Linked DNA regions of Thermopolyspora flexuosa. The protein of the gene in region 2 interacts with the protein of the main gene of each other region in a pairwise test. Links are inferred from orthologs where the notes say so. Each region holds a gene or a part of one and is shown on either strand. Other genes may lie near its edges. The genes, in order: recA and dprA.

The links.
Region 1: the proteins of dprA (region 2) and recA interact in binary tests that used the Bacillus subtilis proteins (3 or more experiments, as listed by UniProt). The link is inferred for Thermopolyspora flexuosa from one-to-one orthologs.

What each region holds. Positions count from the first base shown.
Region 1 is NZ_VFPQ01000001.1:3,657,614-3,673,232, forward strand. Bases 4,802-7,782 are described here. They hold recA (recombinase RecA), read right to left. Parts: upstream 6,882-7,782; coding sequence 5,721-6,881; downstream 4,802-5,720. Other genes in these bases: FHX40_RS15505 (regulatory protein RecX), read right to left, coding at 5,059-5,709; FHX40_RS15515 (DUF3046 domain-containing protein), read right to left, coding at 7,246-7,440; FHX40_RS26080 (hypothetical protein), read left to right, coding at 7,499-7,621; FHX40_RS15520 (Lhr family helicase), read left to right, coding at 7,688-7,782. In the rest of the region: FHX40_RS15485 (glutamate ABC transporter substrate-binding protein), read left to right, coding at 1-805; FHX40_RS15490 (amino acid ABC transporter permease), read left to right, coding at 889-1,557; FHX40_RS15495 (amino acid ABC transporter permease), read left to right, coding at 1,554-2,459; rny (ribonuclease Y), read right to left, coding at 2,818-4,440; more of FHX40_RS15520, read left to right, coding at 7,783-12,325; FHX40_RS15525 (peptidase inhibitor family I36 protein), read right to left, coding at 12,802-13,173; FHX40_RS15530 (helix-turn-helix domain-containing protein), read left to right, coding at 13,382-15,538. UniProt on the Bacillus subtilis protein: Multifunctional protein involved in homologous recombination, DNA repair and competence.
Region 2 is NZ_VFPQ01000001.1:3,812,402-3,827,944, forward strand. The notes cover bases 8,572-11,476. They hold dprA (DNA-processing protein DprA), read right to left. Parts: upstream 10,573-11,476; coding sequence 9,571-10,572; downstream 8,572-9,570. Other genes in these bases: FHX40_RS16170 (M23 family metallopeptidase), read left to right, coding at 8,572-8,643; FHX40_RS25520 (hypothetical protein), read left to right, coding at 9,067-9,378; FHX40_RS16185 (YifB family Mg chelatase-like AAA ATPase), read right to left, coding at 11,267-11,476. In the rest of the region: FHX40_RS16135 (suppressor of fused domain protein), read left to right, coding at 35-1,063; FHX40_RS16140 (phosphatidate cytidylyltransferase), read right to left, coding at 1,083-1,967; frr (ribosome recycling factor), read right to left, coding at 2,671-3,228; pyrH (UMP kinase), read right to left, coding at 3,238-3,936; tsf (translation elongation factor Ts), read right to left, coding at 4,181-5,014; rpsB (30S ribosomal protein S2), read right to left, coding at 5,144-6,019; FHX40_RS26295 (MBL fold metallo-hydrolase), read left to right, coding at 7,446-7,766; more of FHX40_RS16170, read left to right, coding at 8,047-8,571; more of FHX40_RS16185, read right to left, coding at 11,477-12,925; FHX40_RS16190 (YraN family protein), read right to left, coding at 12,926-13,279; FHX40_RS16195 (DUF2469 domain-containing protein), read right to left, coding at 13,743-14,066; FHX40_RS16200 (ribonuclease HII), read right to left, coding at 14,166-14,852; lepB (signal peptidase I), read right to left, coding at 14,974-15,543. UniProt on the Bacillus subtilis protein: Protein that helps load RecA onto ssDNA during transformation. Binds cooperatively to circular ssDNA, is able to bridge different segments of DNA. Favors the loading of RecA onto SsbA- or SsbB-coated ssDNA and formation of RecA-DNA filaments.

The DNA.
Region 1 (15,619 bases), 160 kb from region 2 along the record:
CTCGGACGGCGCCACGGCGGCCGGTGACGGCTCGGTCGTGGACAAGATCAAGAACACCAAGCGGGTCGTCGTCGGCACCAAGTGGGACCAGCCCGGTCTCGGCCTGAAGTCCGGCGCCGGCGAGCCGGAGGGGTTCGACGTCGACGTCGCCAAGTACGTGATCAAGGAGCTCGCGGGCGGCGAGGACGTGCAGATCGAGTGGAAGGAGTCGGCGTCCTCGAACCGTGAGGCGTTCCTCGCCAACGGCACCGTGGACATCATCTTCGCCTCGTACTCGATCACCGAGGAGCGCAAGAGCAAGGTGACCTTCGGCGGGCCGTACATCATCGCCCACCAGGACACGATGGTCCGCGCGGACGACAACCGGATCCAGAAGGCCACCGACCTCGCGGGCAAGCGCATCTGCCAGGCCGCCGGGTCCAACTCCTACAAGCGCATCACCGACCCGCCGCCGGACGGCCAGCTCGACCTCGACGCCCAGCTCGTCGGCGCGGCGAACTACTCCGAGTGCGTGGCCAAGCTCGCGGGCAACAACCTCGACGCGGTCACCACCGACGACCTCATCCTCGCCGGGTTCGCCCAGCAGGGCGGCGGCAACTTCAAGATCCTCGGTGACCCGTTCACCGACGAGAAGTACGGCGTCGGCCTGAAGAAGGGCGACGTCAAGACCTGCGAGGCGGTCAACCAGGCCATCCAGAAGATGTACAGCGACGGCACCGCCAAGCAGCTGCTCGACAAGTGGTTCGGCAAGACGCAGGGCCTGAAGCTGCCCACCGAGGCACCGCCCGCGGAGGGCTGCTCCTGATCGACCGCTGACCGACTCACGTGTGGCGGCCGGGGCCCGACTCCGGGTCCCCGGCCGTCGCCGTACCCACCGGGTGGAGCTCGATGGACGAACTGATCAAGTACGCTCCGGACCTCGCCGTGGGCTTCCTGCACAACCTGCAGATCGCGGCCCTCTGCGCGGTCTTCTCCCTGATCCTCGGCACGATCCTGGTCGTCATGCGGGTGGCGCCGACGCCGGTGCTGCGCGCGGTCGGCACCGTGTACGTGAACGTGGTGCGCAACACCCCGCTCACGCTGGTGCTGGCGTTCTGCGCGCTCGGCCTCAGCGACACCCTGGGGCTGATCTTCTCCGACACGCCGATCACCAACAGCTTCTGGCTCGTCGTGCTCGGCCTGTCGGCGTACACGGCGACCTTCGTCTGCGAGGCGCTGCGCTCCGGCATCAACACGGTGCCGCTGGGTCAGGCGGAGGCGGCCCGGGCGATCGGGCTCACCTTCTCCCAGTCGCTGCGGCTGATCATCCTGCCGCAGGCGGCCCGGTCGGTCATCGCGCCGCTCGGCAGCGTGATGATCGCGATGACGAAGAACACCACGGTGGCGATCGCGGCCGGGTACCTCGCCGAGTCGGCCTTCGTCATGCGTGACACCTTCGACGACACCGGCGTGTCGATCCCGATCTTCCTCGGGCTGGCGGCCGCGTTCATGGCGGTGACGCTGCCGATCGGGTTCTTCACCGGCTGGCTGGCCAAGCGGATGGCGGTGGCGCGATGAGCTCGCAGGCGAGCGTCCTCTTCGACGTGCCCGGGCCGCGCGCCCGGCTGCGCAACAACATCCTCACGCTGCTCACCGTCGTGGGGATCCTCGCGGTGGCGTACTTCGTGTACGTCAAGTTCGACGAGAAGGGCCAGTGGAGCGCGATCCTCTGGCGGCACTTCCTCGAGGCCAAGACCTGGACGGACTTCATCATCCCCGGGCTGATCGGGACGCTGAAGGCCGCCGCCCTCGGGTCGGTGTGCGCGCTCGTGTTCGGCGCGGTGTTCGGCCTCGCCCGGCTGTCCGACCACTGGTGGATCCGCGTCCCCGCGGGCGCCGTGGTGGAGTTCTTCCGGGCGATCCCGCTGCTGCTGCTCATCTTCTTCCTGTTCTTCCTCGCGCCGAGCGTGTTCGGCGGCGGCGACTACACGCTGCTCGCGCTGGTGACCGGGCTCACCCTGTACAACGGGTCGGTGCTCGCCGAGGTGGTGCGGGCCGGGGTGCTCGCCGTGCCGAAGGGGCAGTCGGAGGCGGCGTACGCGATCGGGCTGCGCAAGAGCGGGGTGCTGTGGCTGATCCTGATCCCGCAGGCGGTCACCGCGATGATGCCCGCGATCGTCAGCCAGCTCGTGGTGCTGCTCAAGGACACCGCGCTCGGGTACATCATCGCCTACCAGGACCTGCTCAACATGGGCTTCGTGATCCTGCCGGCGAACTACTTCGGCACCCGGGTGTCGAGCGCGATCGTCATCGCCGTCGTCTACATCGGGCTGAACATGGCGCTCAGCGCCCTCGCCACCTGGCTGGAGAAGCGCAGCCGCCGCAGCAGCAAGACGAGCGCGAAGCCGGTCGCCCCGCCCTCCGCCACCGGTGTCGGCGCCCCCGGCGCCGGCGTCGCGGGTGGCACCCCCGGCATCTGACGGCCGCGCCGTACGCGGCGGAACGCCCACGGCCTTTCATCGGGCGGGACGGACGCCTGCGGGCACATGAGTGCCCCGGGGTCGTCCCGCCCGGTGCCGTTGATGACGCCTTGTCATTGCGCTCCGGCGTCTCGGTGAGGGGCCGACGCCGGCCCGCGAGACGAGCGGGACGACCGGCAGGTGAGGTCACCGCCGCATCTCCGGTGTCGCGTAGCGGCCGGTCGATCCGGGCGGCTCCCGCCCGATCTCGGCGCGTACGCCGCACCGACGGATCCGCCGTCCACGGTCGTCGGAGGCGGCACACGGGCCGGAATACGGCTCGACGAGCCGTGCATCGGCCGCCCGGTGGCCGTGTCGCCTAGCGGGCGTACTCGGTGGCGCGGGACTCGCGGACGACGGTGATGCGGATCTGGCCGGGGTAGGTGAGCTCCTCCTCGACCTGCTTCGCCACGTCGCGGGCGATGACCTGGGCCTGGATGTCGTCGACCGCGTCCGGCTTGACCATGACCCTGATCTCGCGGCCCGCCTGCATCGCGAAGACCTTCTCCACGCCCTCGTAGGACTGGGCGATCTGTTCCAGCCGCTCCAGGCGCTTGACGTACGCCTCCAGCGACTCGCGGCGGGCGCCGGGGCGGCCCCCGCTGATCGCGTCGGCGGCCTGGGTGAGCACGGCCTCGACCGTGCGCACCTCGACCTCGTTGTGGTGGGCCTCGATGGCGTGCACCACGTCCTCACACTCGCCGTACCGGCGGGCGATCTCGGCGCCGATCATGGCGTGACTGCCCTCGACCTCGTGGGTGAGGGCCTTGCCGATGTCGTGCAGCAGCGCGCAGCGCTTCAGCAGCGTCGGGTCGAGGCCCAGCTCGGCGGCCATGATGCCGGCGAGGTGCGCCGACTCGATCAGGTGCTTGAGCACGTTCTGGCCGTAGGAGGTGCGGTACCGGAGCTGGCCGAGCAGCGTGACCAGCTCCGGGTGCATGTCGGTGAGGCCGAGCTCGACGAGCGCGTCCTCACCGGCGCGCACGCACAGCTCGTGCACCTCGGCCTTGCTGCGCTCGTACGCCTCCTCGATGCGCTGCGGGTGGATGCGGCCGTCGAGGATGAGCTTCTCCAGGGTGAGCCGGGCGGTCTCCCGGCGTACCGGGTCGAAACACGAGAGCAGTACGGCCTCGGGCGTGTCGTCGATGATCAGGTTGACGCCGGTGATCGACTCGAAGGCGCGGATGTTCCGGCCCTCGCGGCCGATGATGCGGCCCTTCATCTCGTCGCCGGGCAGGTGCAGCACCGAGACCACGGACTCGGCCGTCTGCTCGGTGGCGAGGCGCTGTACGGCGAGCGTTATGATCTTGGTGGCGCGCTTGTCGGCCTCCCTGCGGGCCTCGGCCTCGATGTCCCGGACGAGCAGCGCCGCCTCGCGCTTGGCCTGGTTCTCGATCGACTGGATGAGCTCGTTCTTGGCCTGCTCGGCGGTGAGCCCGGCGATGCGTTCCAGCATCACCCGGCGCTCTTCCTCCATCTGCTCCAGCTCGGCGCGCCGGTCGGCGAGCCGGGTCTCGGTCTCGGCGAGCTTCTTGGCCCGCTCGGCCTGCCGTCGCGCCTCCTCGTCGAGCCGCTGCTCCCGCTCGGCGAGCCGCCGCTCCCGGCGCTCGAGGCCCGCCCGCAGCTCCTTGAGCTCGGACTTGAGGATCCGCGTCTCCTCCTCGACCTCTTTGCGCATCTGCGCGACGGTTCGCGCGGCCTCCTCGGACTTGCGGAGGATCTCCGCCGCGTCGCTGTTCGCCTTGTCCCGGATCTGGGCCGCCTCGCGGCGGGCCTCCTCCAGCTCGTTCTGGGCCTCGGCTATCTGTTCGGGTGTCGGGCCGGACGGCGCTGATCGGCGTTCGGCGCCCGTACGGCGGATCAAGACGATGAGTGAGATGAGTGCGGCAGCCGCGACGACGGCGAGTACGAAAACGGCAACCGTCAGCGCGATGTCGCCCATGCGCCCACCCACTCCTCGCGTCTCGATTCCGCCGCGCGAGGGGTCACATACGCACAGTGACGGATTACGGTGACGCTAGACGGACAATACGGCTCTCAGCACTGGTCTATCGACCACCTGGATCCGGTCACCAGGCGAAAACAATCTTCTACGTCCGTTACTCACCGTTATGTCAATCCGCACTGCGCGGAGTAACTCCTCACTATGGTCGAGATTAGGTGTCAATGCGGCAACGAGCAAGCCACGAGCGGGCAAAGGCATCGCCGAAAACCGAGGCACGGGCGCCGCCCCGCAACCAAAGTGCCTGCTACGGCCGCATTTTCCCCAACCCAAACCGACCCAATCGGATCCGCCTGATGCCGCCGTCCCGAACACGGCCGGTGGCACCGTGCGGCCACGGCGCCGGCGATCCGGCACCGTGCATCGATACCGAACACCGAACGGGCGGCCGTGATTCCGCCGGTCACCACGCCCCGGTCACGGCGTTCCTTTCGACCCGATAAGGACCTGTATTAGCCCGCTCGCACCCCTCGGCGACCACGCCGCCGCGGCGCCCGCGGCACCCGGGGCGCTCGGCGGCGCCGCTCGGCGGCCCGTGGCCGGGCTCCGGGCGGCGCCTCAGGGCACGTCGTCGCCGGTGGTCTCCTCCGGCTCCCAGCCCTCCAGGTCGTCGAGCGGGCGGCCCTCGGCCTCGACCTCCGCCTCCAGCGCCTCCCGGACGACGCGGTAGGCGAGGCCGGGTGAGTAGCCCTTGCGGGCGAGCATGCCGCCCAGGCGGCGGGCCCGGGTGGCGGTGGGCAGGCCGCGGGTGGCGGGCAGGCGGCGGGCGACGAGGCGGCGCGCGGTCTCCAGCTCCTCCTCCGGGTCGAGGCGGGCGACGGCGTCACGGACGGTCTCGTCGGCGACGCCCCGGTGGCGCAGCTCCGCGGCGAGGGCCTTGCGGCCCAGGCCGCGCCCGGCGTGCCGCGAGTCCACCCACGCCTCGGCGAACGCCTTGTCGTCGATGAGGCCCACCTCCTGGAAGCGGGCCAGCACCGCCTGCGCCGCGTCCTCGGGCACGCCCCGGCGGCGGAGGGCGTCGGCGAGCTGTGCCCGGGTGCGCGGCGCGGCCGTGAGCAGGCGCAGGCAGATGGCCCGCGCGACCGCCTCCGGGTCGGCGTCGGGCCCCTGGCTCGCCAGGGTGCCCTCGGCCGGCCCGTCGGGCGGCCATCCCCCGCCCCCGCGCCCGCGGGTGCGGCGTCGCGGGCCGGGTGAACCGGACGGCGGCATGGTCCCGTCGATCAGACGTCACCCGGCCGGGGCGCCGCCGCGGCCTTGGCGGCCCGGGCGGACGCGGCGGCCGCGGCACGGCCGGTGGTCCCGGCGGTACGGCCGGCGGACGCCGCGGGCGCCGCGCCCGGGCCGGCCGCGGGGGCACCGGCCGGAGGCTGGGCGGGGGCGTCGATGCGCGGCCCGACCCCCAGCTTCTCCTTGATCTTCTTCTCGATCTCGTTCGCGATGTCCGGGTTGTTCTTCAGGAAGTTGCGGGCGTTCTCCTTGCCCTGCCCGAGCTGCTCGCCCTCGTACGTGTACCAGGCGCCGGACTTGCGGATGAAGCCGTGCTCCACGCCCATGTCGATGATCCCGCCCTCGCGGGAGATGCCGACGCCGTAGAGGATGTCGAAGTCGCACTGCCGGAACGGCGGGGCCATCTTGTTCTTGACGACCTTCACCCGGGTCCGGCTGCCGACCGGCTCGGTGCCGTCCTTCAGGGTCTCGATGCGGCGGATGTCGAGGCGAACCGAGGCGTAGAACTTCAGCGCCTTACCACCGGTGGTGGTCTCCGGGCTGCCGAACATCACGCCGACCTTCTCGCGCAGCTGGTTGATGAAGATCGCGGTGGTACGGGTCTGGCTGATGGCGCCGGTCAGCTTGCGCAGGGCCTGGGACATCAGCCGGGCCTGGAGGCCGACGTGGCTGTCGCCCATCTCGCCCTCGATCTCCGCCTTCGGCACGAGGGCCGCCACCGAGTCGATGACGACCACGTCGATCGCACCGGAGCGGATCAGCATGTCGGCGATCTCGAGAGCCTGCTCACCGGTGTCCGGCTGCGCGACGAGGAGCGCGTCGGTGTCCACGCCGAGCTTCTTGGCGTACTCCGGGTCGAGGGCGTGCTCGGCGTCGATGAAGGCGGCGATGCCGCCCGCCTTCTGCGCGTTCGCCACCGCGTGCAGGGCGACCGTGGTCTTACCGGACGACTCCGGACCGAAGATCTCCACGATCCGCCCGCGGGGCAGGCCGCCGATGCCGAGCGCGATGTCCAGCGCGATCGACCCGGTCGGGATCACCTCGACAGGGGCACGCGCCTCGTCGCCGAGACGCATGACGGAGCCCTTGCCGAACTGGCGCTCGATCTGGGCGAGCGCCGTTTCCAGGGCCTTCTCGCGGTCGTTGGCTGCCATGGATGCCCCCTGTGAGGGTTGTGGGTCCTGTCGGTCACCAGCAAGCTATGGGGTGCCGCCGACAATTTCCCGGCGACACTCGCCTTCCGCGTGGTGGCACCTTTACCGGCGGCGGCCACCTCAGCATAGCCGAACTGCTGTTCGATCGCGCGGCCAATCGGCCCTCCGCGTGGCTTCGCACGCAGATACCGGGACGAATCGAACGCGCAGGTCGGCGCCGTACCGGCGGATCCCGTCCCCGGCGCCGTCCCGCCCGCGGCCGGCTCCCGCACCCGGCCCTCACGGGCGCCGCCGCCCGGCCGCGCCACGGCACCGCCGCCGCGCCGTACCGGGCCGGAGGCGCCGGCTCACACCGGCGTGGCGTTCAGCGCAGCTTGGGGTCGACGTCGACGGTCGCGCAGACCGCACGCCAGACGTCCTTCGCCGACTCCCCGTCGGCGAGGGCCTGCACCACGGTACGGTGCCCCAGCTCGGCGATGACGAAGTCCCGCGCCCAGGACTCGGCGTACGTCTCGCCGAACTGCCGGTGCATGCGATCCCAGAAGTCTGTTAAGCGCACGCCTCCAGTATGAGACGCTTCCATCAGTGGGCCGCACGGCTCACGGATTGGAGGCCCTATGAAGAGGCTCACCCGCGCCCAGCGGCGCGCCCACCGCGCCAAGCGCCGACTGCTGCGTTCCCGGCAACTGCAGGCCGTGCAGCAGGCCCGCCGAGAGCGGCGGGAACGCAAGGGAGGCTAGTCCCGGCCCGCGGCGAGCGGCTTCCGGCCGACCGGAAACGTCGGTGGCGGGGGGCAGGATGGACGCATGGCGCTCGACCACTTCAGCGCGGTGACCCGGCAGTGGTTCGCCGATGCGTTCGCACAGCCGACGGCGGCGCAGGCCGGGGCGTGGGCCTCGATCGCGCGTGGGGAGAACACCCTCGTGGTGGCCCCCACCGGTTCGGGCAAGACCCTCGCCGCCTTCCTGTGGTCGCTCGACCGGCTCGCCACCTCGCCCGGCGTCACCGACCCCATGCGGCGCTGCCGCGTGGTGTACGTGTCGCCGCTGAAGGCGCTCGCCGTGGACGTGGAGCGCAACCTCCGGGCCCCGCTCGCGGGGCTGCGGCAGACGGCGCGCCGGCTCGGCCTGCCGGTTCCGGACATCTCGGTGGCGGTGCGCTCCGGTGACACCCCCGCCGAGGACCGCCGCCGGTTCGCCGCCAAGCCCGCCGACATCCTCATCACCACGCCCGAGTCGCTCTACCTGATCCTCACCAGCCGGGCGAGGGAGGCGCTGCGGGGCGTGGAGACGGTGATCGTGGACGAGGTGCACGCGGTCGCCGGGACCAAGCGGGGCGCCCATCTCGCGCTCACCCTGGAGCGGCTGGACGTGCTGCTGGAGCGGCCCGCCCAGCGCATCGGCCTGTCCGCCACCGTGCGCCCGGTCGGCGAGGTCGCCACGTTCCTCGGTGGCGTGCGCCCGGCGGTGGTCGTCCAGCCGCCCCACGAGAAGCGGCTGGAGATCGAGGTGGTCGTCCCGGTGGAGGACATGGCCGAGCCGCCGCCTCCGGACCGGGGCGGGCCGGAGGCGGAGTACGGCGCGCCGCCCGCCGAGCGGGGACGCGGCATCTGGCCGCACGTGGAGGAGCGCCTGCTCGACCTGATCGCCGCGCACCGGTCGACGATCGTCTTCGCCAACTCGCGCCGTCTCGCCGAGCGGCTGTGCACCCGGCTCAACGAGCTGGCCTTCGAACGCCGCACCGGCCACAACGGCGCCGCGAACGGCTCCGCGGCCGGAGGCCCCGGCACGCCCGGGACCGCCCCGGCTGCGGGCGGCGGCGCGGGCGGCGACGGCGCGGGGAACACCGCCCCGCCCCCGGGTACGCCGCCGGCCCGCCTCGCCCCGGCCGAGATGATGGCGCAGGCCGGAGCCGGCCGCGGCCTGCCCGCCGGACCGGCCGGTGAGGTGGCGCGGGCGCACCACGGCTCGGTGTCGAAACAGGAGCGGGCGCACATCGAGGAGGAGCTGAAGTCCGGGCGGCTGCCCGCGGTGGTCGCCACCTCCAGCCTCGAGCTCGGCATCGACATGGGCGCGGTCGACCTGGTCGCGTGCGTGGAGGCGCCGCCGAGCGTGGCGAGCGGCCTGCAGCGCATCGGCCGCGCCGGGCACCGGGTGGGCGCGGTGTCCAAGGGCGTCATCTTCCCCAAGTACCGCGGCGACCTGGTGCAGACCGCGGTGGTCGCCGAGCGCATGCGGCGCGGCGAGATCGAGGAGCTGCGCTACCCGCGCAACCCGCTCGACGTGCTCGCCCAGCAGATCGTCGCGATGTGCGCGATGGACGAGTGGACCGTCGACGAGCTGGAGACGGTGGTACGGCGGGCCGCGCCGTACGCGACGCTGCCGCGGTCCGCGCTGGAGGCGACGCTCGACATGCTCGCCGGGCGGTACCCGAGCGAGGAGTTCGCCGAGCTGCGCCCCCGCATCGTGTGGGACCGGGTGACCGGCACGTTGCGGGCGCGGCCGGGCGCGCAGCGGCTCGCGGTCACCAGCGGCGGCACCATCCCCGACCGCGGCCTGTTCGGCGTGTACCTCGCCGGCGGGGACAAGCCCGCCCGGGTGGGCGAGCTCGACGAGGAGATGGTGTACGAGTCGCGGGTCGGCGACGTGTTCGTGCTCGGCGCCACCTCGTGGCGGATCGAGGACATCGGCCCCGACCGGGTGCTCGTCTCCCCCGCCCCCGGACAGCCGGGAAAGCTGCCGTTCTGGCACGGCGACGCGCCCGGCCGCCCGGTCGAGCTGGGGCGGGCGATCGGCGCGTTCCTGCGCGAGCTGTCCGGGGCGAAGGCCGAGCAGGCGGTGGCGCGGGCCCGCGCGGCCGGTCTCGACGATTACGCGGTCGGCAACCTTCTCGCCTACCTGCGCGAGCAGCGCGAGGCGACCGGGTACGTGCCGGACGACCGCACGCTGGTGATCGAGCGGTTCCACGACGAGCTGGGCGACTGGCGGGTGGTGGTGCACTCGCCGTACGGCGCGCCGGTGCACGCCCCGTGGGCGCTGGCGATCGGCCGGCGGCTGCGCGAGCGGTACGGCGTGGACGTGCAGGCCGTGCACTCCGACGACGGGATCGTGCTGCGGGTGCCGGACACGCTCGAGGGCGCCCCCTCGGACGTGGCGGTGTTCGATCCCGAGGAGATCGAGCGGATCGTCGTCGAGGAGCTCGGCGGGTCGGCGCTGTTCGCCTCCCGGTTCCGGGAGTGCGCGGCGCGGGCGCTGCTGCTGCCCCGCCGCCATCCGGGCCGTCGTACGCCGCTGTGGCAGCAGCGGCAGCGGGCCGCGCACCTGCTGGGGGTGGCGAGCAAGTACGGCTCGTTCCCGGTGGTGCTGGAGACGATGCGCGAGTGCCTGCAGGACGTGTTCGACGTGCCCGGGCTCGTCGCGCTCATGCGGGACATCGCCGCGCGGCGGGTGCGGGTGGTGGAGGTGGAGACCTCGCAGGCCTCGCCGTTCGCGGCGTCGCTGCTGTTCCGCTACGTCGAGGCGTTCATGTACGAGGGCGACGCGCCGCTCGCCGAGCGGCGGGCGCAGGCGCTCGCCCTCGACACCTCGCTGCTCGCCGAGCTGCTCGGCCAGGCGGACCTGCGGGAACTGCTCGACCCGGACGTGATCGCCGAGACCGAGCGGGAGCTGGCCCGGCTCGACCGGCCGCTGCGCGACGCCGAGGACCTCGCCGACCTGCTGCGGTCGCACGGCCCGCTGCTCACCGAGGACGTCACGATCCGCGGCGGCGATCCCGCCTGGCTGACCGAGCTGGAGGCCGCCCGGCGGGCGATCCGGGTGCGGGTCGCCGGGATCGAGCAGTGGGCGGCGATCGAGGACACGGCACGGCTGCGCGACGCGCTCGGCGTGCCGCCGCCGGTGGGGGTGCCGCAGGCGTTCCTCGAGCCGGTGCCCGACCCGCTCGGCGACCTGGTCGCGCGGCACGCCCGCACCCGCGGGCCGTTCGCGGCGGCCACCGCGAGCACCCGCTTCGGCCTCGGCGTCGCCGTGGTGACCGACGCGCTGCGCCGGCTCGCCGCGGAGGGCCGGGTGGTGTCCGGCGAGTTCCGGCCCGGCGGGCGCGGCGAGGAGTGGTGCGACGCCGGGGTGCTGCGGCTGCTGCGCCGCCGGTCGCTCGCCCGGCTGCGGCGCGAGATCGAGCCGGTGGCACCCGAGGTGCTCGCCGCGTTCTCCCCGGCCTGGCACGGCATCCCCGCCCCCACGCGGGGCCCGCACGGGATAGACGCGCTGGTGACGGCGATCGAGCGGCTGCAGGGGGCGGCGGTGCCCGCCTCGGCCCTGGAGACGCTCGTGCTGCCCGCCCGGGTGCCCGGGTACACGCCCGCGATGCTCGACGAGCTCACCTCCTCCGGTGAGGTGATCTGGGCGGGCCAGGGGTCGCTGCCCGGCGGCGACGGGTGGGTGGCGCTGTACTTCGCCGACACCGCGCCGCTGCTGCTGCCCGAGCCGGCCGAGATCACCATGACGCCGCTGCACGAGGCGGTGCTGGAGGCGCTGTCCGGCGGGGGCGCGCTGTTCTTCCGCGACCTGTCCGACCGGGTCGGATCGCTCGACGACTCCGCGCTCGTCGCCGCCCTGTGGGATCTGGTGTGGGCGGGCCGGGTGTCCGGCGACACGCTCGCCCCGCTGCGGGCCGCCCTCGGCACCGGCAGGCCCGCGCACCGGCCGCGCACGACGCGCAGGCGGCGGGCCGTACTGCCGACGCGGAGCGGGCCGCCCACGGTCGCGGGCCGGTGGTGGGCGCTGCCGTCGCCCGCGGCCGATCCGACGCAGCGGGCGCACGCGCAGGCCGAGACCCTGCTGGAACGGCACGGCGTGCTCACCCGGGGCGCGGTCGCGGCCGAGCGGCTGCCCGGCGGCTTCGCCGCGGTCTACCAGGTGCTGCGGGCCTTCGAGGAGAGCGGCCGGTGCCGCCGCGGCTACTTCGTGGAAGGGCTCGGCGGCGCCCAGTTCGCGCTGCCCGGCGCGGTCGACCGGATGCGCGCCATGGCGCCGTCCGCCTCGGCCACCGTCTCCGGCGGCGGTGCCCCGGAGCGCAGCCCTCAGGCGGTGGTGCTCGCCGCCGCCGACCCGGCCAACCCGTACGGCGCGGCCCTCCCCTGGCCGGACCGCCCCGGCGACCCGGGCCACCGGCCGGGCCGAAAGGCGGGCGCCCTGGTCGTCCTGGTCGGCGGCCGCCTCGCCCTCTACGTGGAACGTGGGGGCAAGAGCGTGCTCTCCTTCGCCGAGGAGGACGAGCTGCGGGCCGCCGTCGACGCGCTCGCCGCCGCCGTCCGCGGCGGCACCCTCGGCGCGCTCACCGTGGAACGCGCCGACGGCGTCCCGATCACCGAGTCCCCGCTCGCCGCCGCGCTCGAGGCGGCCGGGTTCCACCCCACGCCGCGCGGGCTGCGGCTGCGCGTCTGACCGTCCACGCTCGACGGCGCTCCCCGCCTGACCGAAGTCACGAGAGCGGATGCCGGCACGGGAAGGTGCGGCCGCATCCGGTGCGACACCGGTCCCGTGGCCGCCCCGTCCTGCGGACGGGAGCGTCCTCATCGGCGGGCCGACCGTTCGAAAGACTCGGGGTCCCTGACTTGGTCGCCCCTGCAGCGGAGTGCCATGAAACAACGCATCCGGCGCAGGGCGGGAGCGCGCGGATGCCGACCGCCTGCCGATCACCGCGGGGCCGGCTGCCGTGAGCGCCCGCCGACGGCAACTCGAATCACGAAGATCGATCGGGCGGCCCCCAGGCCGCTCAACGGGCTCGGGGTTACGGACAGGGCCGCCCCTGCAGCGGCGGGCCATCTGACGAGGCTCCGATGCAGGGGCGGGGGTTAGCCGGTGGCGGCGCGACCCGCGCGGTTCGACGGGTCGTGCGCCGCCACCGGGCGCGAACGCCGCTAGCAGGGCTGAACCTGGCTGACCTTGTAGCCGAAGCTGCCAACGTTGTTCTGGAAGCCACTCGTGATGATGTGCTTCTGGCCCTTGTTCCAGCGGCTGCCGTGCTCGTAGAGGCACCAGTTGCGTCCGGTCCTGTTCCTCGCCGACAACACGTGGTCGTTGAGCTTGCCGCCGGCGACGTTGGCGAGATCGCGGACGCCGTGGCGGAGCTCGAGCCGGGCCCCGGTGCCGTTCGTCCCCCAGTAGATGCAGAAGGCGCCGGGCGAGCACTGCCAGCGGGCCTGGGCGTGCGCGGACTCCTTGGCCGCGGCCACGGGCGTGGTCGGACCGAGAAGGGCCGCCGCCGCTGCGACGGCGCCGAGAGCGAGCATGCGTCGAGCCATGTGGCGGGGCCGCTCAGGGGCGCGGATTGTCATGATCTTTCCCCTTTCTCGTGTGCCTCGGCGTGCGGCCGCCGGCGAGATCGTCGCCGACGTACCGGCATGTTGACTTCGCCACGAAATCGTGCGAACGCATTGCGTAACGGAACCGAGTGTGGGAGACGTTGACGGAGGTTGTCGACGGGATGGGTGTCTCCTGGTGGCTGAGGAAAAGGAAACGGTCCAGGAAACGGCTGCGAACAGGGACGACACCGCGGCCAGGACGGCTGCGGAAACCCGGGGAAAGGCCGCCGGGGCGGGTTCCTTCGGCGCGGAGCTGCGCCGGCTGCGGCGGCTGCGCGGGCTGTCGCTGAGCCAGCTCTCCGAGCTGGTGCACTACAGCCGTGGCTATCTGAGCAGGCTGGAGAACGGCAGGCAGGCGGCCTCCCGCGAGGTGGCCCGCGCCTGCGACCGGGTCCTCAACGCCGGTGGCGCGCTGCTGGCGTGGGTGCCGGACCGCGGCCGGCGCAGGGCGGCCCGCCAAGGCACGACCGGCGAGGGTACGGCGAGCGGGACGGAGGTGCGCTGCCCGTATCCGGGAACCGCCGCCTTCGGCACCGATGACGCCGGCCGGTTCTTCGGCCGGGAACGCGTCGTGGCCCGGCTGGTGGGCCTGCTGGCCGACCGGCTCGGCGGCGGCGGCCCGCTCGTGCTGGCCGCCCCGTCGGGCGCGGGCACCACCTCGCTGCTCGCCGCCGGTCTCGTCCCGGCGCTGGCCCGGGGCGTGCTGCCGCTGCCCGACGCCGCCGTGCCCGGCGTGGTCATGTTCACGCCGACCGCGACGCCGTACCGCACGCTGCTCGACCGGCTCGCCGAGGCGGCCGAGCGGCCGCCCGCCGCGCCGTCACCCGGCCCGGCCACCTCCCCCGACGGCCGGGCGCGGCGCGGTCCGGTGGTCGTCATCGTCGACCAGTTCGAGGAGGTCTTCTCGCGCTGCCGCGACGAGGCGGAACGCGAGCGGTTCGTCCGTCTGCTGTGTGACCTGTCGACCAGCTGGAACGGCGAGCCACCGGCCGCACTCGTCGTGCTGGGGGTGCGGGCCGACCACCTGGAACGCTGCCGGGCCTACCCCGGCCTGGCCGCGGCGCTGCGGGACGGGCGGCTCGACCTCGGCGCGATGCGGCCCGACGAGCTGCGCGATGCGATCACGCGCCCCGCGACCGCCGCCGGGCTGGAGCTGGAACCGGGGCTGGTCGAGCTGCTGCTGCGCGACATCGGCGCCTCGGCGGACGGCTACGACCCGGGGGCGCTGCCGCTGCTGGCGCACGCCCTGCTCGCGACCTGGCAGCAGCGCTCGGGCCGCACGCTCACGGTCGCCGGATACCAGCTCGCGGGCGGGGTGCACGGTGCGGCGGTGGCGGCTGCGGAGCGCGCGTACGCGAGCCTCCGCTCGGCGGACCGCGACCGGGCGCGGCGGCTGCTGCTGCGCCTCGTGCAGGTGGGCGAGGACGGGCGGCTGACCCGCCACCGGGTGACGCGGGCACGGCTGCTGCGCCACGTTCCGGACGCCGTCGGCGTGCTCGACGCGTTCGCCCGGGCCCGCGTGGTCACGCTCGACGAGCACCACGTCGAGCTCACCCACGAGGCGCTGCTGGAAGGCTGGCCCCGGCTGCGCGGCTGGATCGACGCGGACCGCACGGGCCTGCGGATACGTCAGCGCCTCACCGAGGCAGCGGAGGCGTGGGAACAGGACGGCCGCGACCCCTGCCACCTCTACCGGGGGACGCCGCTCACGGTGGCGCTGGAGTGGGCCGCCGACCCGCGGCACCGCCACCAGCTGAGCGCCATGGAGCGTGCGTTCCTGCAGGCGAGCGCGCGCGCAGCCGACCGGGACACGCCCCGCCGGTACGGCCGGCTGCTGCGCCGCCTGATCGCGATGATGGCCCTCGTGCTGAGCGCGGCGATCACCGTGAGCTCGGCCCCGGCCCACCTGGTGAGCCGCCCCGAGACACGGCCACGGCCCACTGCGCCGGGCGGCAAGCCTCGGGGCATGCCCGGCGGCCTCCCCCGCGGGATGGGCCCGGACGCGACGCCGCAGAGCGCCGGTACGGCGGAGCCGCCGGGCTCGCGGGCGTGCACGCGGGCCCCCGGAGCGCCCGCACAACCGGGTGGCGCGGCGTGTCCGAACCGGCACGATCCCGCCGGGGCACGAGCGGGCGACGACCAAGCGGCCGCCGGACGACGGCCGGGGCGGGGGCACGGCCAAGCCGACGTACGTCGCCGCGGCCGTTCCGGACGCCTCCCCGCTCCGCAGCGCCGCCGCGACCGCATGTCAGGGGGCCGGAAACGGCGCGGCCGATCGCCTGCGCTGCCCTGAAGGCGCGGCTTGCCCAATTTCCTGCGCCATGCCGGGGCACATCGCCGGGGATCCCGATTGGGAAGGCTGCCCGGCCTGTCA
Region 2 (15,543 bases):
GTTTCGGGGCGGAACACCTCCGGCCGGAAGGGAGGTGCTCACCGACACCAACCCCTACGGCAGCCGCACCCTCGTGGTCGAGGGCGACGAGGCATCCTCCGTAGCCTACCTTTGCGATCCGCACGGCGTGGTCCACGGAGCCGTCTGGCTCGCCAACCACATCCCCGCCCCGGAGACGGTGGACCTGCGCCGCCTCAACGCGGGCCTGCCGCCGGTGATGCCGCGGGGCGGCACCCGCCACCCCGCCGGAAGGCCGCCGCTCGACCCGGCGCGGCTCGAGGTGCTCTGGTTCGAGGAGGGCGACGGGGTGGCGCTGTTCGAGGACGGCGAGCTGCTCGCCGTGATCCCCGGCTGGGCCGACATGGAGCACGGGCTGCCCGGGTACGCGCGCGACGCGATCGGCGAGACGCCGTTCGCCTGGCCGCTGGAGGAGGCGATGGAGGGGCTGGGGCCCCGGGTCGCGCGGGCGCGGGCCTACTGGGCCTGGCGGCGCACCGAGGGCGCCTGGGAGTCCTACCTCCGGTACGTGCTCGCCCACCTCGACGCCACGGTCGGCCCGGCGGGGCGGTACTGGGACGTCAGCGAGGGCGGCCTGCCCACCGTCGGGGTCACCGAACGCCCGGCCGTACCGGGGCGGGACTACGCGGTGCTGAGCACGGTCGGCATGAGCTGCCAGCGCATGCCGCAGGTGGAGCAGTACATCGACCGGCCCGACGCCTACGCCCGGGTGGAGCTCGCGTTCGCCACCCGGGGTGATCCGCGGGACGCGGCGCGGCTGTTTTTGTGGCTCGCCCGCTACCCCTGGCGGTCGGTCACCTGGCTCGGGCACGGCCACACCGCCCGCTGGTACCACGACCGGGCCGGCTTCCCCGTCCCCGGCGGCTACAGCGGGGTGCTCATGCTCACCGGCCTCGGCCACCTGCCCGATCCGTCGGGGCTGGTCTTCGGCGGCGACAGCGTGCGGTGGCTGTGGCTCGTCCCGGTCACCGACGCCGAGCTCGGCACCGCCGGGCACGACCTTGACGGGCTCGCGTGGCGGGTGGCCCGCCGGCTGCCCGTCTGACGGCCGGCTCGCCGCCGGATCAGCCGAACAGGTAGAGCAGCAGCCAGACCGGGACGAGGGTGAACAGCAGCGAGTCGAGGCGGTCCATCGCCCCGCCGTGGCCCGGCAGCAGGGTGCCCATGTCCTTGATGCCGAGGTCGCGCTTGATCACCGACTCGATGAGGTCGCCGAGGGTCGCGAAGATCACGACGACCGCGCCGAGCAGCGCGCCCTGCCAGAACTCGCCGTCGAGCAGGAAGCGGACGAGCAGGGCGCCGCAGACCACGCAGCTCAGCGCCGAGCCCGCGAAGCCCTCCCAGGTCTTCTTCGGGCTGATGATCGGCGACATCTTGTGCTTACCGAACAGCACGCCCGCGGTGTAGCCGCCGATGTCGCTGCAGATGGTGACCGCGATGAACACCACGACCCGGTGCGGGCCGTCGTCCTCGGCGAGCAGCAGCGGCACGAACCCGGCGATCAGCGCGGGGTAGGCGCAGACGAACGCCGAGGCGGACGCGTCCCGCACGTAGCCCGCGGTGGCGGCCACCACCCCCTTGGCGGACCCCGGCGGCGCGAGCATGCGCCAGGCGAGGGTGACCATGAGGGTCAGCGCGAAGGAGCCGAGCAGGAAGACCGGGCCGCCCCAGTAGGTGCCCACGACCATGAGCACCATGCCGCCGAGGATGGGGGCGACCTGCACCTGGATGCCCTTGGCCGCGAACGCCCGGGCCAGCTCGACGATGCCGATCCCGACGGCCACCACGACCTCGAGCAGGAACAGCACCTTGACGACGTAGAGCGCGGCGAGGGTGACCGCGCCGAGCGCGACCCCGACGGCGATCGCCGCGGGCAGGTTCCGGCCCGCACGGCCGCCGGGCCGCTTCCCGCCCCCGCCCGCCGCGGCGGGCGCCGCCGCGCCGCTCACGGTCTCCGGCGCGGGGTGCGCCGCGCCGTCGGCCGGGCCGGTGGGCACGTCCTCGCCGGCCGCGGCGCCGGGCACGGTGGGCCCGGCCGCCTCGGCGGCCTCGCGCCGCGGCGGGTCGACCCCCACCCGGCCGGCCGTACCCGCGCCGACATCGTGCTCATCGGCCCGGGTGCCGTCGCCACCCGAGCCACCCGGTGGGGTTGGTCTCGCCGCCGCTGCTTCCAAGGGGGTTCCGCGCTTTCCTGACCGCTGCTCCTCGGCGGTGTGATCCGCGGGCGCTCCGACCGGCGGGGCAGGGCTCCGGGACGCGTCCCGTCGCGCGACGCCGCTCCGGGGGAGAAAGCGCTTCCCGGCACACCCTGTACCCGCCGGGGCCCGTCGCCCGGGCCGCGCGGTCACACGCCGTCCGTTCCCGGCGTCTGTGATCGGCGTCGCGGTCCTCCGCGCCACCGAGGACCGGGGCATCGTGACATGCCCGACGGACGCCGATCATCCTCGTGCCCCGGTGCCGGTGGCCATGGCCGCGGCCCGGGCGAACACGCCCCTCCGACGCCGTCCGGCCGGGATCGGTCCCCCGGCCGGGGAGGGGGCCCGGCGTCGCCACGGCGCCGGGCATGCACGCATCACCATGCCACAACCACTGCGGTCGGCCGAACCGTCACGGGCCCGACCGGGCGACGCCGGCATCATGACCGGCCGCCGGTCAGACCTCGAGCAGCTCGGCCTCCTTGTGCTTGAGCATCTCGTCGATCTTGGCGACGTGCTTCTGGGTGAGCTCGTCGAGCTCCTTCTCCGCCCGCCGGGCCTCGTCCTCGCCGACCTCGCCCTCCTTGACCATCTTGTCGAGGGCGTCCTTGGCGTGGCGGCGGATGTTGCGCACCGAGACGCGGCCGTGCTCCGCCTTCGACCGCGCCATCTTCACGTACTCCTTGCGGCGCTCCTCGGACAGCTCGGGGAACACCACGCGGATCACCTGACCGTCGTTGCTCGGGTTCACACCGAGGTCGCTGTCCCGGATGGCGCGCTCGATGGCCCCGAGCGCGTTCTTGTCGAAGGGCTGGACGATGACCAAGCGGGGCTCGGGCACGTGGAAGGAGGCGAGCTGCTGGATCGGGGTCGGCGTGCCGTAGTACTCGGCGGTGATCTTACTGAACATCGCGGGCGTGACCCGGCCGGTGCGGATGCCGGCGAACTCCTCCCTCGCGACCTCCACCGCCTTGTCCATCTTTTCCTCGGCTTCGAGGAGTGTTTCGTCGATCATCGCGGCTCCCTATTTTTCCGCCGGACTCACCAGCGTGCCGATCTTCTCACCGCGTACCGCACGCAGGATGTTACCCTCGCCCATCAGGTCGAAGACCACGATAGGAAGGCCGTTGTCCATGCAGAGGCTGATCGCGGTGGCGTCCATGACCCCCAGACCGCGGGTGAGGACCTCACCGTAGTCGAGCCGGTCAAACCGTACGGCATCGGGGTTCGTGCGCGGATCGGCGTCGTAGACGCCGTCCACCTTGGTGCCTTTCAGCAGCGCCTCCGCCCCGATCTCGAGCGCGCGCTGGGCGGCGCACGTGTCGGTGGAGAAGAAGGGCGAGCCGAGACCCGCACCGAAGATCACAACGCGGCCCTTCTCCAGGTGGCGGATCGCCCGGCGCGGCAGGAACGGCTCCGCGACCTGCTGCATGGTGATCGCGGTCTGCACGCGGGTCTCCACGCCCCGCTTCTCCAGGAAGTCCTGCAGCGCCAGGCAGTTGATGACCGTGCCGAGCATGCCCATGTAGTCGGCCCGTGCCCGGTCCATGCCACGCTCGGAGAGCGCCGCCCCCCGGAAGATGTTCCCACCGCCGACGACCACGGCGAGCTGCACACCGACGCTGACCGCCTCGGCGATCGAGTCGGCAAGGCGCGCGACGACCGCCGGGTCGATGCCGAGCGGCTCGCCGCCGGCGAACACCTCGCCGGACAGCTTGAGCATGACCCGCTTCCAGCGCAGCTGCCCGTCCTGCGACGAAGCCGCCGACGTGGCGGGTGTCGTTCTCTCCTGCACGGCGGCGGCCTCCTCCGTTCTCGGTGGGCTGGATGTTCAGCCGGTCGTCCGATTCCTGCCTGTACCGGTTCGGCTTCGGCCCGGCCGGTCCGGCCGGGCCTGGCGGGTTCGGGTCGGCGGCGTCGCCCCGGGCGTCACCGCGGCCGGGACAACGCCGCGCTGCGACACCAGCCTACGGCTGCCCCACCCGGTACCGGGTGAAGGCGAGCACCTGCACGCCCGCCTCCTCGGCAACCTGGCGGATGGTCTTCTTGTTGTCCTTCACCCAGGCCTGCTCGAGCAGGGTGAAGTCGCGGTACCAGCCCTTGAGCCGGCCCTCGACGATCTTCGGGATGGCGGCCTCGGGCTTGCCCTCCTCGCGGGTCATCTGCTCGAAGACCCCGCGCTCCTTCTCGATGACCTCGGCGGGCACCTGGTCCGGGCTGAGGTACTTCGGCGCCATCGCCGCGGTGTGCTGCGCGATGTCCTTGCCGACCTGCGCGTTCGGCTTGTCGAGCTGGACCAGCACGCCGACGGCCGGGGGCAGCTGCGGGTCGGTCTTGTGCAGGTAGGAGGTGATGTAGCCGCCCTCGAGCAGCGAGAACCGGCGGATCTCGATCTTCTCGCCGAGCGCGGCGTTCGTCTCGTCGAGGTGCTCCTTGACCGTCTTGCCGTCGAGCTCGGACGCGAGCAGCGTGGGCACGTCGGCGGGCTTGGTCGCCACGATGTGGTCCACCACGCGGGCGGCGAGCTCCTGGAAGCGCTCGGACTTGGCGACGAAGTCGGTCTCGCAGTTCAGCTCGAGCAGCGCGGCGAGCGAGTCGCCCTCGTGCTTGGCCGCGACGAGGCCGTTGGAGGCGGTGCGGGACTCACGCTTGCCGACGTCCTTGGCGCCCTTGACCCGGAGGATGTCGATGGCCTTGTCGAAGTCGCCCTCGGCCTCCTCCAGGGCCTTCTTGCAGTCCATCATGCCGGCGGCGGTCAGCTCGCGAAGCCGCTTCACGTCGGCCATGCTCACAGAAGCCATTGTCCTGATTCCCGTGTTGAAAGTCCGTCTGGTGTTGTCGTTCGGGTGGTGCGCCGTCCGCCGGGCGGTCAGGCCACCCGGCGGTTCGGCTTCGCGGTGCCGTACGGACCGGCCGACGGCCCGCCGACGTCAGGCCTGCGGCTGCTCCCCGGCGGCCGGAGCGGTGCTCTCGCCGCTCTTCTCACCGCTCTCGGCCTGCTTCGCGGCCTCGGCGTTCTCCCCGGAGCCGGTGAGCAGCTCACGCTCCCACTCGGCGAGCGGCTCGCCCTCGGCAACCCCCGACGGCTTGTCCTCACCACCGCGCGTGGCGCCCGCGCGGGCCATGAGACCGTCCGCCACGGCGTCGGCGACGACCCGGGTCAGCAGGCTGACCGCACGGATCGCGTCGTCGTTGCCCGGGATCGGGTAGTCGACCTCGTCCGGGTCGCAGTTGGTGTCGAGGATCGCGACCACGGGGATGCCGAGCTTGCGGGCCTCGCTGATCGCGATGTGCTCCTTCTTGGTGTCGACCACCCAGATCGCGCTCGGCACGCGGTTCATGTCACGGATGCCGCCGAGGGTGCGCTCCAGCTTCTCCTTCTCGCGGCGGCGCATGAGGAGCTCCTTCTTGGTGAGCCCGGAGCCGGCCACGTTGTCGAAGTCGATCTCCTCGAGCTCCTTGAGGCGCTGCAGCCGCTTGTGCACCGTGGAGAAGTTGGTGAGCATGCCGCCCAGCCAGCGCTGGTTCACGTACGGCATGCCGACGCGCTTGGCCTGCTCGGCGATGGCCTCCTGCGCCTGCTTCTTGGTGCCGATGAACAGGATGGTGCCGCCGTGCGCGACCGTCTCCTTGACGAAGTCGTAGGCGCGGTCGATGTAGGACAGCGACTTCTGCAGGTCGATGATGTAGATGCCGTTGCGCTCGGTGAGGATGAAGCGCCGCATCTTCGGGTTCCACCGGCGCGTCTGGTGGCCGAAGTGGACGCCGCTCTCCAGGAGCTGCCGCATCGTGACGACGGGGGCCATGGTCTGGACCTCCATGGTCGTGTGCCCGCAGGCACGGCCTCGGTTACCGCGAAGGCCGGCGGCCTTCGCCCTGACGCCCGGCACCGAACAGCCGGAGCGCATGCTCCGGACCGAGAGTTCGGCCTTCGTGCGGGCGTGCGAAGTCGGCCCGATCAGTACGGGCCACCGGAAAGTCTACCGGTAACCGCCTCCCCTCCCGACCGTCGTCTTGACAGCGCGGCCGCTTTGTGAGCCGAGGGCGCCTGTGGTGGGCCATGCCCGGTTTCCCGCTGCCCGGGTGGCCCGGTGAACACGCGTCACCGCCTTGGCGACGCGGTATGGGGCCTCCCGGCATCCATGCCCGCTGACCTCGGGCGACACCCGCCACTGCGGGCGTCGGGCGCGATCTGTGGCCGGTGACGCCGCCCGCGACGAGGAAGGCGGCCCCGTTCCCGGCCGGTCCCGTGACGCTCACCATGCCCTGACGCCGACGGGAACAAACGACACCGGTGACGAAGATTACGGAATTACCACGAACACGGCGGCCCGCGCGCAGCCACCGAATCACCCGCTCGCGGGCCACGGAGGACCGGCCCGGGCGGTCACGCCGTTCCACGACCTGGCCCTCTGGCAGGCGCGGCCCTCTTGAAGGGCCGACCCGGACGGCTCGCGCCGCAGCGGCCGATCGCCCCACCTCCGGAGCGCCGCCGGTCACGAGCGCAGCGAACGCCGTATGCGCCGGCGTGCGGTATCCGGCCCGACGCCGCGCCCCGGGCGGGCCGGAGCCGAAGGACCGAATCACCGGCCGCGAATACCATCGCGCTCGTGTCGATCCGTGAACTCGTCATCCTCGGCACCGCGAGCGCGGTTCCCACCCGCCTGCGCAACCACAACGGGTACCTGCTGCGCTGGGACGGGGCCGGTTTCCTGTTCGATCCCGGCGAGGGGACCCAGCGGCAGATGCTGCACGCCGGGGTGACGGTGCACGGCATCGACTGGCTGTGCATCACCCACTTCCACGGCGACCACTGCCTCGGCGTGCCCGGCGTGGTCCAGCGCATCGCCCGGGACGGGGTGCCCCACCCCCGTACACGCCGTCTACCCGGCCGGCGGGGAGGCGTACTGGCGGCGCCTACGGCACGCCGCGGAGTTCACGGACACCGAGGTGATCCGGCCCGTGCCGGTGAGCGGTGCCGTGGCGGAGTTCGACGCCGGACCGGTCAAACTCACCGCCCGCCCGCTCTCCCACTCCGTGGACGCCTACGGCTACCGGATCGACGAGCCCGCGGGCATCCGAATGCTCCCCGAGCGGCTCGCCCGGTACGGCATCACCGGCCCGGCCGTGCGCGAACTCCAGGCCTCCGGCCGGGTCACCGCCCCGGACGGGTCCACCGTGTTGCTCGAGCAGTGCAGCGTCCCCCGCCCCGGCCAGAGCGCGGCGTTCGTCATGGACACCCGCCTGTGCGACAACGTGTTCGCCCTCGCCGACGGGGTGGACCTGCTCGTCATCGAGTCGACCTTCCTGTCCACCGAGAAGGACCTCGCCGACACCTACGGCCACCTCACCGCGGCGCAGGCCGGCCGGGTCGCCGCCGAGTGCAACATACGCCGCCTCGTCCTCACCCACTTCTCCGAGCGCTACTCCACCGACGACGAGCCCCGCTTCCTCGCCGAGGCCGCCGAGCACTACACCGGCGACATCGTCCTCGCCCGCGACCTGCTCCGCGTCCCCGTCCCCAAGCGCACCACCCCTCCGGCCACCTCCTGACCGCCTCGTCCACCTTTGCCGCCCTGTCTGTGCCGACCGGCCCCGGCGCGGGACGGCCGGGAAGGCGATGTGCGCCCCACGACCGGCCGACAGGCCGGCCACCGGTGCCGGCATGAGTCGGGCGACATCGTCGAGCCGCCATGTCGCCGAGACCTCGCCATGGCGATCACCGCGACGCTCGTGGAGGAAATGGCGGAAAGCGCGACACGTGATCCGCAGTCGTCCACAGAATCCCGTTCGCCGCCGCGGGGAGCGGGTCCGCGCCGCGAGAGTTCGGCACATGACCTGGCTTTCGACCCGGCCGCGTCTCCTCCTGCGGACGGCGTCCCGGCTCGGCGTCCGCGCCGCAGCCCGCGCGCGGGGCGTACCCGCCCTGACCGCGCTCGCCGTGTTCATGCTCGCCACCCCGACGCCGACGCCCACGGTGCCGGAGACACTCGAACCGCGCTGGCGCGCCCCGCTGGCCCCGCCGATCCGGGTGCTGCGACACTTCGCCCCTCCCTCTCTGCCGTGGCTGTCCGGGCACAGGGGCGTCGACCTCGCCGCCGAGCCGGGGACACAGATCCACGCCGCCGGGGCCGGACGCGTCGGGTACGCGGGCGACGTGGCCGGGCGGGGCGTGGTCACGATCCTGCACGAGGGCGGGCTGCGCACCACGTACCTGCCGGTGCGCCCGCTGGTCGAGCGTGGCGCGACCGTACGGCCCGGCGACGTGATCGGCGTGCTGGAGCCGCTGCCCGGCCACTGCCCCACGTCCTGCCTCCACTGGGGCCTGCTCCGCGGGGACCGGTACCTTGACCCGCTCCTGCTGCTGGGCCACGCCCGGGTACGGCTGCTTCCCATCTGGGGCGTCCCCTTCGGCGCTCCCGGCGGGTGAGCGCGCCGAGGCGGAAGGCGGCACAACCCTCGATGAGCTCGCGGACGCTCCGCCCACCCAGCCGAGCCACTGCGCCTCGGGAACAACGACGATCCCCGCGCGGAGTCTGACGCTCGGCCGCTGCTCGCCCGCTGACAACCGACCGGCAGGCGAAACGCTCGGCGCCCCGATCCGCTGCTTCCCATCTGGCAGGCTCCCCTCCGCGCTCCCAGCCGGATGCGCATGCCGGGCAGAATGCCCCTGATGAACCCGCAGTCGTCGGCCCGCGCAGCCGAGTCCCCAACGCCTCGGAAACAACGACGATCACCATGCGGGCCTGACGCTCGGCCGCAGCTCGCCCGCTGACAACCGACCGGCGGGCTCGGCTTCGCGCCCGCGGGCTCCCGCCGGATCGAGGACGACACGCTCGGCAGCCGCCGGTACGTGGTGGGCCTGCGCGACGGCCGCCGCCTCGACGTCACCGTGCTCGACCGGGACCGGCAGGTCGCCGGGCTGGTCTACCGCATCTGGCGGCGGCTCCGCCTGCACACCGAGAGCCGCCACCGTGATCCGGTCGCTGCGGCCGAGCTGAAGCGCGAGGCGCTCATGGCGTACGCGGCGCACGCCGCCGGGGCGAACATCCCGGAAGCGCTGGTTACGCGGCACCTCGATCCGCTGTTTCCGGTCTGGCAGGCTCCCCTCGGCGCTCCCAGTCGGATGCGCATGCCGGGTAGAAGGCGGTATCGCCCCCGATGAACCCGCAGTCGTCGGCCCGCGCAGCCAAGCCCGCAGCTCCACGCGAGCAGTGACGATCACCGCTTGATACGGCCCTCAGCGCGGCGCACCGTCCGGCGACCGAGCGGTGGACGATACACGGGTGACGCGGTGCCTGGAACCGTCCGTCGCGCTGCTGATGGCCGCCCGCCCGGCCGTACCTGCCTCGGCGGCTCAGCGACCGCGGTCCGGCCGCACCCGCCAGCCGCGCCGGTGGCGTTCGACGTATCCGGCGGCGGCGAGGCCACCGAGGCAGCTGAGCACGGTGGGCAGATCGACTCCGGCCGCCACCGCGATGGTCGCGGGCCCGGCGCCCACTCCCGCAGGCACCGCGTCGAGTACCCGGCGCATGGGCTCGCTGAGCAGGTCGCGGGGAAGCACCGGTCCCCGGCGCCGGGGCGCAAGGTCGTCGCCGATGACGCCGACCAGCTCGACCACCTCGTCGGCGTTCGTGACGCAGACCGCCCTGCCCTCCCGGATGAGCCGGTGGCATCCGGCCGAGGCGGCGGAGGTGATCGGGCCCGGCACCGCGCCCACCGGGCGCCGCAGCGACTCGGCGTGGCCGGCGGTGTTCAGCGCGCCGCTGCGCAGGGCGGCCTCCACGACGACCGTGCCACGGGACAGCGCGGCGATGAGGCGGTTGCGGACCAGGAACCGGGATCGGGTGGGCCGCACGCCCGGCGCGCACTCGCTGACCAGGAGGCCGTTGTCCCGTACCGCGCGGAACAGGTCGTGGTGGCCGAGGGGATAGTCGACGTCGGTGCCGCAGGCGAGTACCACGATCGTCGGTGACGCGCTCGCCAGGGCGCCGCGGTGCGCCGCCCCGTCGATCCCGTAGGCGCCGCCGGAGACGACCGTCCAGCCGGCGTCGCCGAGGGTGGCGCCGAACTCGGCCGCCACGTGCACCCCGTAGGCGGTGGCGGCGCGGGAGCCGACGACGGCGACCGACCGCAGGCACGAGAAGCGCAGGTCGGCGTCCCCGTGCAACCACAGCCCGTACGGCCGGGCCGTGCCGAGATCGTCGAGCTGGGTGGGCCACTCGACGTCGCCCGGCACGATGAGCCGTGCCCCCACGCTTTCCCCTGCGGCGATGTCCCGCTCCGGATCGGCAAGCTCGAGCCGTGCCCGCCACGCCTCGATGAGCCGCGGCAGATCACCCCGCGTCCCGACGACCACCGGCCCCGCCCGCTCTCCGGGCGCGGCGCCATCCGCGCCATCCGCGTCCGTTTCCCCACCGGCACCGGTCGATCCGCCACCGTCCGGGCCGCCACCGTCCGTGGATTCGGCCGTCTCCCCGTCCGCGGACCGGGTTGGGACGCCAACGTCGGCAGGTGCCACGGCACCGTCCCGCGCGGTCTCCTGGGCCGCGCGGCACTCGGCGGCGAGCTCACGGGCAAGACGCCGCGCGTCTCCGCCCTGACGCAGCCGCCGCAGGATCTCCACGGCCCCGAGATGGTCGAGCAGGTGACCCATGACCCGCTCACCCGGGTCGGCGACGCGCATCAGCGTGGCCCGGGCCGCACGCTCGTCGTCGGAGACCGGTCGCGCGGCGGATCCTGGGCTCTCGGCGTGCGGGTTCACCATGCGGCACCACCTGCCTCGGAACCACCCGACCCAAGGCGAAGCCTGTCGAGCGCAGGGGCCGCGGATTCCGACCCCGCGGCACCGGCCGGCAGCCGTCCCCGATCACCACGATGTCCGGGCGGGCCGCTGCGGCGAACCGGCACATCGGCGACGCGAGGCTCGCCGTCTCGACGGTCCCGTTCGCCAGGAGGTGGCTGCCGGTGCGGAGCGATGACGGCTGCTGGACGGCCGCACGGCACAGACGCGCGTATCGCGACGCGGGTGAAAGGGCGGGTGTGGCGGATGTTCATGGCGCACCTCGCCAGAGGGTGAGGGCCGCGTGGGTCTCGTCGGCGGTGGGACGGTCCTTGCCTGCGAGATCGGCGAGGGTCCACGAGACCCGGATGGCGCGGTCGACGCCGCGGGCGCTCAGCTCGCCGGTGTCGAGGCACCGCTGGAGCGGCGCCATCGCGTCCTCGGGGATGCGGAGCTCGCGGTGGAGGACCGAGGTGGGGACCTCGGCGTTGCAGCGCCACGGCGTCCCGGCGAGGCGGCGGGCGGCGCGTTCGCGGGCGAGCAGGACGCGCTCGGCGACGGTCTTGCTCGACTCGATGAAGCGGCGGTCGGCGAGCAGCTCGCGGCGGGTGAACCGGTGGAGGGTGACCTTCACGTCGACGCGGTCGAGCAGCGGGCCGGAGAGCCGGGCGAGGTAGCGGCGGCGGATGTTGGGGGTGCAGCCGCAGCTGCCACCGGCCATGCCGGCCTGGCCGCAGGGGCAGGGATTGGCGGCGAGGACGAGGAGGAACCGGGCGGGAAAGGTCACGGCGCCTGCGGCCCGCGCCACGGTGACCACGCCCGACTCGAGCGGCTGGCGCAGCGAGTCGAGCACCGTGGCGGGGAACTCCGGCGCCTCGTCGAGGAAGAGCACGCCCCTGTGGGCGAGGCTCACCGCGCCGGGCCGTACCAGGCCGGTGCCGCCGCCGATGATCGCCGCGGCGGTGGCGGTGTGGTGCGGGGCGACGAACGGCGCGCGGGTCAGCAGCGGGCTGCCGGGCGGCAGGGCACCCGCCACCGAGTGGATCGCGGTGACCTCCAGCGCCTGGTCGCGGTCGAGCGGGGGCAGCAGCGTGGGCAGGCGCTCGGCCAGCATGGTCTTGCCGGTGCCCGGCGGGCCGAGCATCCACAGGTTGTGCCCACCGGCCGCGCAGACCTCGAGGGCGTGTCGCGCCTCCGCCTGGCCGACCACGTCGGCGAGGTCGAGCGGGCGGCGCGCCTCCCACAGCCCGGTCGGCTGGGGCACCGCCGGGTGCTCCGCGGCTTCCACGCCGTCGCCGTGCCCGGGACCGCCGGCGTCCGCGGCGGCACCCGTCGCCTGGTCCTGCGCGTTCCCTGTCTCGGCGGTACGGGCCTCGGGCGGATCCGCGGCGTCGATCGGCGACCGGCCGTGCGCGCCGTCCTCGCGCAGCCACTCGACCAGGCGGGCGAACGAGCTTGCCGGGACGATGGTGATGTCGGGCACCAGGCGCGCCTCGGCCGCGTTCGCCGCGGGGACGATCGCGGTGCGGGCGCCCGCCTCCGCGGCGGCGAGCACCGCGGGCAGCACGCCGCGCACCGGGCGGATCGATCCGTCGAGGCCGAGCTCGCCGATGAAGAACGGCTCCGCGATCCGGTCCGGGTGTACCAGCCGCGCGGCTCCGGCGATCGCGACGGCGATCGCCAGGTCGAAGTGGCCGCCCTTCTTCGGCAGGCCGGCGGGAAACAGGCTCACCGTGATCCGGGCGTCGGGCCAGGCGAACCCGCTGTTGATGACGGCCGAGCGGACGCGGCCCCGCGCCTCGCTCAGCGCGGTGTCGAGAAGGCCGATCAAATGGATGCCCGGCACGCCGCGGCCCACGTCGGCCTCGACCTCCACCACCCGGCCGCTGATGCCGACCAGCGCGACGCAGCGGGTGCGGGCGACGGGCATTCAGCTCACCCCCCGCTCGTGGCGGACGACGAACTCGCCCGCGAACCGCTCGAGCGCCACCACGTCGACCCGCACACGCGCGAACCGCTCGCGCCGACCGGCCAGCCAGCGGGTCGCGAGGCCGTACAGCCTGGCCACCTTCTCCGGGGTCACCGCCTCCAGCGCCGTGCCGTGACTGTGCCCCGAGCGCGTCTTCACCTCGACCGCGACCAGGGTGTCGCCGTCCCGCGCGAGGATGTCGACCTCGCCCTCCCGGCAACGCCAGTTGCGTTCGAGGATGCGCATGCCGGAGTTCCGGATGAACGCGGCCGCGATCTCCTCGCCGTGTCTGCCGAGCGCATTACCAACGGCCATGGGACCACCTCCGGCCCACAACCATCGCGGGAGCGGCACCCCGGCACGGCGTTAGAGCGCGATTCTGTGGACAACCACGGCCTGTGGAAACAGCCGGCCGAGCCGTACGAACGGCGGCGCGATCAACGGAGAGGCGGGAGGTTCGACCTCACGGTCGGACGGCCGCGATGCGAGACACGGATGACGGCGACGACCACCCCGTGACACGGCAGGGCGCCAGGGGACGCGCCCATCCGCCCCTCGAGGCCCACGGCGGGCGGAGACCCGGGGCACCTCGGCCAGGCACCGGTGGCCGGGCGTCGTCGATGGGAGACGCGTACGACGGTCAGCGGAGACCGTAGGCGGGCCACTGCCCGCGTACCGCGACGATCGGCGTGCCGCTCACGAGGCCCCTGCCGGCTCGCCCGGTGCCTCCGCCGAGGCACCGATCGGCTCGGGCGCCGGGCGGGCGGGGCGCAACGGATCAGCTCGAGAAACCCTCCTTGGGCATCTCGAGGTCGGGCTTGGCGAGTTCCTCGATGTTGACGTCCTTGAACGTGACCACGCGGACGTTCTTCACAAACCGCGCGGGGCGGTACATGTCCCAGACCCAGGCGTCCTGCATCCGCACGTCGAAGTAGACGTCCCCGTTCTCGGCCGTGCGCACGTCGAGATCGACCGAGTTGGTGAGGTAGAACCGCCGCTCGGTTTCGACGACATAGGTGAACAGGCCCACGACGTCGCGGTACTCCCGGTAGAGCTGCAGCTCCATCTCGGTCTCGTACTTCTCGAGATCCTCTGCGCTCATTCCGGTCCTCCTGTTCCGTGCTTCTGGGTCGCATGCACCTGGTCTCGCGCGGTCGGTGCCCGATATCGCGCCGCATCGCGCCCAGATCGGCATGCCCGATCAGGCAACGCCGGCCCCCAGTTCATTGTCCCGTATCCTCTCCCCCCTGCCGGACCGCGCCACCGTCACGAACGAGAAGCGGTGGTGCGGGCTCGGCCCGTACCTGGCGAGCGCCGCCCGGTGCGCGGGGGTGACGTACCCCTTGTGTTCGGCGAAGCCGTACTCCGGAAAGGACTCGTGCAAGGTGGTCATGATGCCGTCCCTGGTCACCTTCGCCACGATGGACGCGGCCGCCACGCAGGCCGCTACCTGATCCCCCTTCCAGATCGCCAGGGACGGCGCCGGCAGCCCCGGCACCGCGAAGCCGTCGACGAGTACATACCCGGGCTCACAGCTCAACCCGGCGACGGCACGGCGCATCCCGGTGACGTTGCACCGGTGCAGCCCGCGGGCGTCGATCTCGGCCGGAGGGATCACCACGACGTGCACGGCACGCGCCGTCGCCATGATGCGCTCGTACAGCTCCTCCCGCCGCGCGGGCGTGATCAGCTTGGAGTCGGTGAGCCCGTCGATCTCGCGTCCCAGGATGACCGCGGCGACCACCAGCGGCCCGGCGCAGGCACCCCGCCCCGCCTCGTCGACCCCGGCGATCGGGGACAGCCCTCGCCGGGCGAGCGCACGCTCGTAGCCGTAGAGTCCCGAATCCCGCCGGACGACGCTCGGGCGCGGCCGATAGGCAACAGTCATGACAGTACGCAGCGTATGCCGCCTCGCGCCGCGGCGGCCATACGATAACCGCCACTCCCGGCCCGGCCGTCCCGTCCCGCGCGGGCGCCGAGCGGCAGGGCGCGGCCCACGGCGGAGCACGTCACCGGGACGCCGACGCACCGGAGGGCGAGGGGACCTTCTCGAAGGCGTTCGTGGACAGCAGCTTCATCCGGGACGGCGGCCAGTACACCGCCCACGCCCGGCCCACCACCGCGTCCTCGGAGATCGTGCCGGAGTGCTTGTCGTTGATGAAGGCCCGCGAGTCACGCGACGCGACCCGGTGGTCCCCCATCACCCACAGCCGTCCCTTCGGCACCTTCACCTCGAAGGACTCACCCGAGGCGTAGTCGCCGGGGTGGAGGTACTCCTCGTCGACCGGCACGCCGTTCACCGAGAGCCGGTGCTTCTTGTCGCAGCACTTCACCGTGTCGCCGCCGACCGCGATGACCCGCTTGATCCACTCCTGGCCGTCCCAGCCCCTGAACACCACGACGTCGCCGCGCTGGGGCGGGCCGGACAGCCGGTTGACCAGCACCCGGTCGTGCTCGAGCAGGGTGTTCTCCATCGACTCCGACGGGATCCAGAAGGTGCCGATGACGAACGCGCGCAGCAGCAGCGCCACCACCACGCCGCCGGCGATGAGCATGAGCGACTCCAGCCAGGCGCTGCG